One region of the Gehongia tenuis genome, then DNA from elsewhere that is predicted to be linked to it. Evidence: riboswitches for the same ligand, from Rfam matches in the RefSeq annotation. Region 1 holds a riboswitch; the other holds the start of a gene.

Region 1 (4,201 bases):
ACGGACGGCTGGAGGGCACGGTGGAGCGCATCATCACCCGGGCGAATCAGCGGATCGTGGGCCTGTTCAACCGGGACGGCGACGGCGGAGTGGTTATCGCCGACGACGTTCGGGTGATGGAGCCGGTGATGGTGGACCGGGACAGCGCCCGGGGCGTGGAATCCGGGCACAAGGTGGTGGCGGAGGTTACCCGCTTCCCCCAAAATGCCCGGCCCATGGAGGGCAGGATCGTGGAGGATCTGGGCCACAAGGACGACGTGGGGGTGGATGTTTTGTCCATCATCCGGCAGTTTGAGCTGCCCGAGGCCTTCCCCAAAAATGTGGTCGCCGAGGTGGAGAAGGCGCCAAAGACCGTCGATCCCTCGGAGTTTGCCGGCCGGGAGGATTTGCGGGATTGGGTCACCTTCACCATCGACGGCGCCGATGCCAAGGACCTGGACGACGCCGTATCCCTCACCCGCATCGACGGGGGCTGGCAGCTGGGGGTGCATATCGCCGATGTATCGCATTATGTAAAGTATGGGACATCCCTTGATAAGGAGGCGCTCCGGCGGGGAACCAGCGTGTATCTGGTGGACCGGGTGGTGCCCATGCTGCCGAGGGAGCTGTCGAACGGCATCTGTTCCCTGAACGAGGACGAGGACCGGCTGGCCTTCTCCTGCATCATGGACTTTGATGAGGAGGGCAGACAGACAGATTACCGGGTGGTGAAAAGCGTCATCCACTCCCATAAGCGCTTCACCTACGACCAGGTCAGCCGGGGCCTCGAGGCGGGGGAGAACGTTCCCTATCTCGCCGTTTTGAAAGAGATGGAGAGCCTGTGCCGGGTGCTGCGCAAAAAGCGGATGGACCGGGGCGGGCTGGATTTTGATCTGCCCGAACCCAAGATCGACCTCGATCCCCTGGGCCATCCCTCGGACATCATCTGCACGCCCAGGACCATCGCCCATCAGATGATCGAGGAGTTCATGCTGGCCGCCAACGAGACGGTGGCCCGCCACATGAAAAAAACGAAGCTGCCCTGCATCTACCGGGTGCACGAGGACCCGGATCCGCAGCGCATGGACGATTTTCTCGAATTTGTGGGCCGCATCGGCTATCCGGTGAAAAGGGAGCCGGGCAAGGCCATCCGGCCCAAGGACCTGCAGCGGCTGCTCACCCGGGTGGAGGGCACGCCGGAGGAATCGGTGGTGGGACGGCTGATGCTGAGATCCCTGCAGAAGGCCCGCTACGCCGAGGAGAATCTGGGGCATTTCGGCCTTGCGGCCAAGGATTACCTCCACTTCACCTCGCCCATCCGCCGCTATCCCGACCTTTTCGTGCATCGCGCCCTCACCATGGCGGCCCGGGGGGAGGAGAAGGCGCTCCGGCGCATGAAAAAGGCGGCGCCGGACACGGCGGACCTATGCTCCATCGCCGAGCGTAACGCCATGGAGGCCGAGCGGGAAGCGGACAACATGAAGATCGCCGAATACATGCAGGCGCACATCGGCGAGGAATACGGCGGTATCATCTCCGGCGTGACCAGCTTTGGCATCTATGTGCAGCTGCCGAACACCGTGGAAGGGCTGGTCCATGTCTCCCGGCTGCCCGGGGACTACTATGTCTACGACGAGAAGATGTACAGCATGGTGGGCCAAAGAAGCCACCGGGTGCTCCGCATGGGGGACAAGGTGCGCGTCAGGGTGACCGGCGCGGATGTGGCGCGGCGCACCGTGGACTTTGAGCTTTTAGAAAACGGCAGGGACGGGGAGCGGCGGCCCGGCCCGCGGGACGGCGGGAGAACTCCGCAGGACGGCGGGAGAAGTGCGCGAGACGGCGGAACTCCGCGGGCCAGCGGCAATGCGGGCCGGCGGGGCGGAAACCGAAGGGGCGGCCGCAGAAAGGCGGCGGGAACCCCGGATGCGGCCGCGGGCGAACCGGGCGGACCGAAGCGGGATGGAACCCGCGGTGCGGCCCCGGCCCCGGAGAAGCGGGAGCCCCGGAAAAAGCAGAGCCCGCCGCCCGCCCGGCAGCGAAGCGGGGAAGGACCGGCCGCTCCGGCGGATGGCGGCAGGCGGCGGCCCAAACCGGCGGCCCGGCTGCGGGACGGCGGTGAGCACGACCGGCCCCGGGGCACGGGCAAGAACGGGCGGCCCAGCGGCCAGCTCTTTGGCAGTGCGGCCCGGGCGGGCTTTGAGCCTTCCGGGAGCGGACAGGGAAGCAGGGGTCCGCGGCGCGGCGGCCAGCACTAATCAGCTTGACAGCCCGAAGGATTTCGTGCTAATGTCGAAATGAACTGAAAAAAGCCCAAAAACGCGACGGGTGCGCGGGAAACCGCGAGAATAGGGAACGGGGTGCAAATCCCCGGCAGAGCCGCTGCTGTGAGAGGCGAGCGACCCCCAAGACGCCACTGGCTGAAAAGCTGGGAAGGCGGGGGAAGCGGGGCGCCTTGAGCCAGAAGACCTGCCCGTCGGCGCGGAGGATCTTCTTCGTGACTAGGAAGGTGCCCTGAACCCATGAGGCCAAGGACCGCATTTGTCACGCAAATGCGGTCTTTTTGATGGCTCCTGGAGGGGGAGATCCGGGCGAGCTGAAAGGAGCAAACCCATGAAAAAACTCTTATCCCTGATTCTGGCGCTGGCCCTTGCTGCAGCCCTGATGGGCTGCGGCGGCGGAACCGACGCCACGCCGTCTCCCACGCCTTCGGCTGCGGTGACCACGCCTTCTGCCGCGCCGGAAGCCACCCCCGAAGCTTCGGCAAAGCCGGCGGCCGAGAAACCCGCGGAGGACCGCTCCGGCGCTGCCATCACCGTTCCCGCCGAGGTGAACACCATCGTGTCCATGGCGCCCTCCACCACCCAGGTGCTGGTGGATCTTGGCCTCGCGGACAAAATCGTGGCCATCGACACCAACTCCGAGGCCTATGCCGAGGGGATTCCCGCCGATGCGCTGCGCTTTGACATGATGCAGCCCGACGTGGAGAAGCTGGTGGCCCTGAAACCCGACATCATCTTCACTTCAAACATCAGCGCCGCCGGCGGGGAGGACCCCTTCCAGCCCGCCATCAACGCCGGCATCTGCGTGGCGAATATTCCCACCAGCAACACCGTGGAGGATGTGAAAAAGGACGTTCTTTTCATCGCCCAGTGCGTGGACAAGCCCGAGGAGGGCCAGGTGCTGGTGGACGGGATGGATGATGCCATCGCGAAGATTGAGGAGATCGGCAAGGCCATCCCCGAGGACGAGCGCAAGACCGTGCTCTTTGAGATCGCCTCCGCACCGGACATCTACTCCTTTGGCAGCGGCGTGTTTTTGAACGAGCTTATCGAGATCCTGGGCGCGAAGAACGTGCTCGCGGATCAGGAGGGCTGGCTGGCCGTGACCGAGGAATCCGCCGTGGCCGCCAATCCCGACGTGATCCTCACCAATGTGAACTACATCGACGACCCGGTGGGCGAGATCAAGGCCCGCGCCGGCTGGGAGAACGTGACCGCGGTGAAGAACGGGGCCGTGTATTCCATCGACAACGGCGCAAGCTCCCTGCCGAACCACCATATTGCGGATGCCCTTGAAGAGATGGCGAAGGCCATCTATCCCGACCAGTACAAATAAACCGGAAGACGGCGGTTTTCATGAACAATCGAACGAAGTTAATTTTAACCGTGCTGATCTCCGCGGCGGCTCTTGTGGCCGCCGTGGGCATCGGCACGGTTTTTATCGGCCCCGGGGAGATTGGGAGCATCCTTTGGCACAAGATCACCGGCAGCGCCCTGCCGGAGAATTTTGACCCCATCAAGGTCTCCATCCTGTGGGATATCCGGCTGCCGCGGGTGTGCCTGTCCTTTCTCGTGGGCGGCGCGCTGGCGGCGAGCGGCACGGTGATGCAGTCGGTGCTCAAAAACCCCCTGGCTTCCTCCTACACCCTGGGCGTCTCCTCCGGCGCGTCCCTCGGCGCGATTTTGGTGATGGTCACCGGGTTCACCCTGCCCGTAATCGGCATGTTCACCCTGCCTCTTGCCGGATTCATCTTCGGGCTTGCCACCGTGTTCGCCGCCGTCGGCTTCACTCGGAAGCTGGACCGCAGCATGCACAGCAACACCATCATTCTGGTGGGCATGGTGTTCTCCCTTTTCGTGAACGCCATCCTGACTCTGCTGTCGGCGGCCTTCCGGGAGCATCTTCAGCAGCTCATCCTGTGGCAGATGGGCAGCTTCTCCGG
Region 2 (4,201 bases), on a different contig from region 1:
CGGGCACGAAAACCACCGCGGCAAGCTCTCCCGGATAATCGATGGTGGACGTCTTGACCAGTCCGGCTATCCTCACCCCAGTTGTTCCTCCTTGATCCTATACTTGATCCGCTGGGCATATTCCTCTTTCTTGCCCTTATGATAATTCTGCACCGGCCGGAGGTAACCCACTACCCGGCTCCACACTTCGGCATCCCTGCCGCAGGTGGGGCAGTTGAAATGCTCGCCGGCGATATAGCCATGCTCGGGGCAGATGGAGAAGGTGGGGGTGAGGGATACGTAGGGCAGCTTGTAATTGGTAAAGATCTTCTGCAGAAGCTTTTTGGCCACTTCGATGTCCCCGATGCGTTCTCCCATGTACAGATGAAGCACCGTTCCGCCGGTGTACAGGCTTTGCAGCTCGTCCTGAAGATCCAGCGTTTCAAAGATGTCGTCGGTGAAACCCACCGGCAGCTGGCTGGAATTGGTATAGTACTTCACCTTGTCGCCAGCGGCGATGATGTCAGGATAACGCTCCTGATCCAGCTTGGCCAGGCTGTAGCTGGTACCCTCGGCGGGCGTGGCCTCAAGGTTGTAGAAATGGCCCGTCTCCTCCTGAATGGTCTTGAGAAGATCCCGCATGTACTGCAGTGTGCGGATGGCAAAGGCCTGACCCTCCTCGGTGGTAAGATCCTTTTCCTCGCCCAGGAAGTTCTGGCAGGCCTCGTTCATGCCCACGATGCCAATCGTGTTGAAGTGGTTGTACCAATACTGGCCGGTTCTCGCCTTCACGTCGCGGAGATAATGGGCGGAATAGGGATACATTCCTCTGCCCGTCTGCTCCTCAATGGTCTTGCGCTTGATCTCCAGGCTGTTCTTCGCAATCATGACCAGCCGCCACAGCCGGGCGCGGAATTCCGACTCACTCTTTGAAAGATAGCCGATCCTGGGCAGATTGATGGTCACAACGCCGATGGAGCCGGTCATGGGGTTGGACCCGAACAGGCCTCCGCCCCGCTTGCGAAGCTCCGTGGTATCCAGTCTGAGGCGGCAACACATGGACACCGCATCCTCCGGCGAAAGATCGGAATTCACATAGTTGGAGAAATAGGGAATGCCATACTTGCAGGTGATCTCCATAAAGCGGTCCACCACCGGGCTGTTCCAGGCAAATTCGTTCGTCACGTTGATGGTGGGAATGGGGAAGGTGAACACCCGGCCTTTGGAATCGCCCTCCAGCATCACGTCGCAGAAGGCCTGATTGAACAGATCCATCTCCGCTTGGAACTCCTTATAGGTCTCCTCCTTGTATTGACCTCCCACGATTACCGGCTGATCGGCCAAGGTTTTGGGCACCACGATATCGAAGGTGAGGTTGGAGAAGGGGCACTGAAAACCCACACGGGTGGGCACGTTAATGTTAAAAACGAACTCCTGCAGCGCCTGCTTCACCGCATCATAGGTCATGTTGTCATAGCGGATGAAGGGTGCACAGTAGGTATCAAAGGAAGACCAAGCCTGCGCACCGGCGGTCTCCCCCTGGGTGGTGAAAGTGGAATTGACAATCTGGCCCAGAAAGGAACGAAGGTGCTTGGCCGGGCTGGATTCCACCTTGCCAGGCACGCCGCCGAACCCATCCGTCAGGATCTGTCTTAAATCCCAGCCGGCACAGTAGGGACCAAAGAAGCCCAAATCGTGCATATGCATATCGCCGGACACATGGGCTTCCCGGACCTCATCGGGATAAACCTCGTGGAGCCAGTACTGCTTGGTGAAGGTTTCCCGAACATAGTTGTTCATGCCGTTGATGGAACGCTGGGTATTGGCGTTCTCGTTGATCTTCCAGTCCTTGTCCCCAAGATAGTTGGAGAACATATCGATGGTCGCTCCGATAAGAGCATTGGATTCCCGTGCGGAGCGGCGCTTTTCCCGGTAAAGAATATAGGCCTTCGCCGTCTTGGCGTGCCCATTCTCGATGAGAACCTTCTCCACGATATCCTGAACGCCCTCCACATCGGCGATGCCATCCTTGTATTTTAGCGTGGCCACATCCACCGCTTCATTTGCCAGCTGTTCCGACCGGTCCCAGTCATGGCCCCCCACGGCGCTGGCCGCTTTGAAGATCGCCCACGCAATCTTTTCCTTTTGAAAGGGAACCTCAGAGCCGTCTCTTTTGCGAATTGTCTTTAACATCCTTTTCTTTTGCCTCCTTTTTTCCGGGACTGGCATACAAAATGCACCCAAAAGAGGGGTGCACTCACGTCGCCCGCTCCATGCTATACACCGTAGCCGCGTGCTGTTCTTGCGCGAGCAGGTCTTCTGGCTCGAACCTCACCGCCTTGGCAAGCCTTCCCGATTTCTCAGTGGCGCCCATGCCAAAGCTCCGTTCTCACAGCGGCGGGACCGCACGGGATTTTCACCCGTTTCCCTTTTCAGCCATCCTAGGATGGCGCTGGCGCAAACACTATATGTTGTGGTCCGTTCCCCGAACCTTGCATAGATATGGTATCATCGCCCTTCATCTTTGTCAATATGGATTTTTAATTTTTTAGCCGTTGACAAGCCCCTGGGGAAAGACTACAATCGATTTGTGCACATGCACAAAATAAAATGGCGGAGAAATGAAATGCTATGCCCAGGGAACCCAAGTTAAGAAGAATCGCATCCCTTCCGGCCTGCAAGGATTTTTCGCCGGACCGGCCTTCGGGCCAGATGGTTCTTCGGATGGATGAGCTGGAGGCGCTTAGGCTCAGCGACCTTGAGTCGCTGGATCAAAGGACGGCGTCGGAGCAAATGGAGGTTTCCCGCGGCACCTACCAGAGAATTCTGGGCAGTGCCCGCAGGAAGGTTGCCGAAGCTCTGGTGGAGGGAAAATCCATCAGAATCGGCGGCGGGAACTGTTATCTGCCCGGCGAATGCACCTGTGTCCATGCGGACCATCGGAAGTGTCCCCATCCAGGGAGATGCGAAGAGTGTAAATTAAGGAGGTAAACTTATGAGCGAAAACTGTAACGGGAACTGCAGCAGCTGCAGCCAAAACTGCGATCAGCGGGAAATCCCCAAGGAAAGCACCAATGCGTTCAGCCATGTGAAGCATACCATCGCCGTGGTGAGCGGCAAGGGCGGCGTGGGCAAATCGCTGGTCACGTCCATGCTGGCGGTGCTGTCCCGGCGCAAGGGCTACAATGTAGGTATTTTGGACGCCGACATCACCGGGCCTTCCATCCCCAAGATTTTTGGGGTTCACGGTCAGGCCACCGGCTCCGATCTCGGCATCAATCCGGGACGCACGGCCAATGATATTGAGCTTATGTCCGTCAATCTTCTCCTGGACCAGGAGGAAAGTCCGGTGGTGTGGCGCGGTCCGGTCATCGCCGGCGCGGTCAAGCAGTTCTGGACCGACGTGCTGTGGGGGGATATCGACTATATGTTCATCGATATGCCGCCGGGAACCGGTGACGTACCGCTGACGGTATTCCAGTCCATTCCGGTGGACGGCATTATCATTGTCACCTCTCCCCAGGATCTGGTGTCCATGATCGTCAAAAAGGCCTACAACATGGCGAAGCTTATGGAGATCCCCGTATTGGGCATCGTGGAAAACATGAGTTATGTGGTCTGTCCCGACTGCGGCAAGAAAATTGAGCTGTACGGCAAGAGTCAGACCGCCAAGATCGCCTCGGAGCTGGGGCTTCCCCTGCTTGGTCAGATCCCCATCGATCCCGCTCTGGCGGAGCTTTGCGATGCCGGTGAATTCGAAAAGATGAACAGCCACGATCTGGATGCCGCCATGGCGGATATTGAGGGCAAACTGCCCGCATAATGAGGAGGAGTGAGGTCATGACCCCATCGGAAAGAGCCGTAAATAATTTTTATTCGGGTATGAACTGCGCCCAATCGGTTTTCACCGCCTTTGCAGTGGATCAGGGCATCAGTGAGGCGGACGCTCTGCGCATCTCCGCGGCCATGGGCGGCGGTATGGGCGGGCTCCGTGAGAAATGCGGCGCCGTCACCGGCATGTTCATGGCGGCAAGCCTTCTTTGGGGCAACTACGACCCCACCGACAGTGCGGCCAAGAAGGCCTTTTACGCCAAAATCGCCCGCTTGAATTACGCCTTTGAGGATCAGTTCGATACCACCATCTGCAGAGAGCTTCTGGAAAAGGCGGACTGTGAGGCGAAGGCCCAGCCTTCCGAGCGCACGGATGCTTATTACAAAAAGC

The links. A riboswitch is a leader RNA that binds a small molecule or an ion and turns the genes downstream of it on or off. The one in region 1 is predicted to bind cobalamin.
Region 2: linked by a shared signal. The riboswitch ahead of H8696_RS07445 (ribonucleoside triphosphate reductase) and the one ahead of H8696_RS01080 (ABC transporter substrate-binding protein) in region 1 are both predicted to bind cobalamin.

Annotation. Positions count from the first base shown of each region.
Region 1 is NZ_JACRSR010000001.1:229,849-234,049, forward strand. It holds gene rnr (ribonuclease R) at 1-2,234, shown strand, start outside; cobalamin riboswitch at 2,286-2,467, shown strand; gene H8696_RS01080 (ABC transporter substrate-binding protein) at 2,590-3,594, shown strand; gene H8696_RS01085 (FecCD family ABC transporter permease) at 3,615-4,201, shown strand, end outside.
Region 2 is NZ_JACRSR010000002.1:274,477-278,677, forward strand. It holds gene H8696_RS07440 (anaerobic ribonucleoside-triphosphate reductase activating protein) at 1-76, opposite strand, end outside; gene H8696_RS07445 (ribonucleoside triphosphate reductase) at 73-2,172, opposite strand; cobalamin riboswitch at 2,272-2,451, opposite strand; gene H8696_RS07450 (DUF134 domain-containing protein) at 2,611-2,970, shown strand; gene H8696_RS07455 (Mrp/NBP35 family ATP-binding protein) at 2,975-3,802, shown strand; gene H8696_RS07460 (C-GCAxxG-C-C family protein) at 3,820-4,201, shown strand, end outside.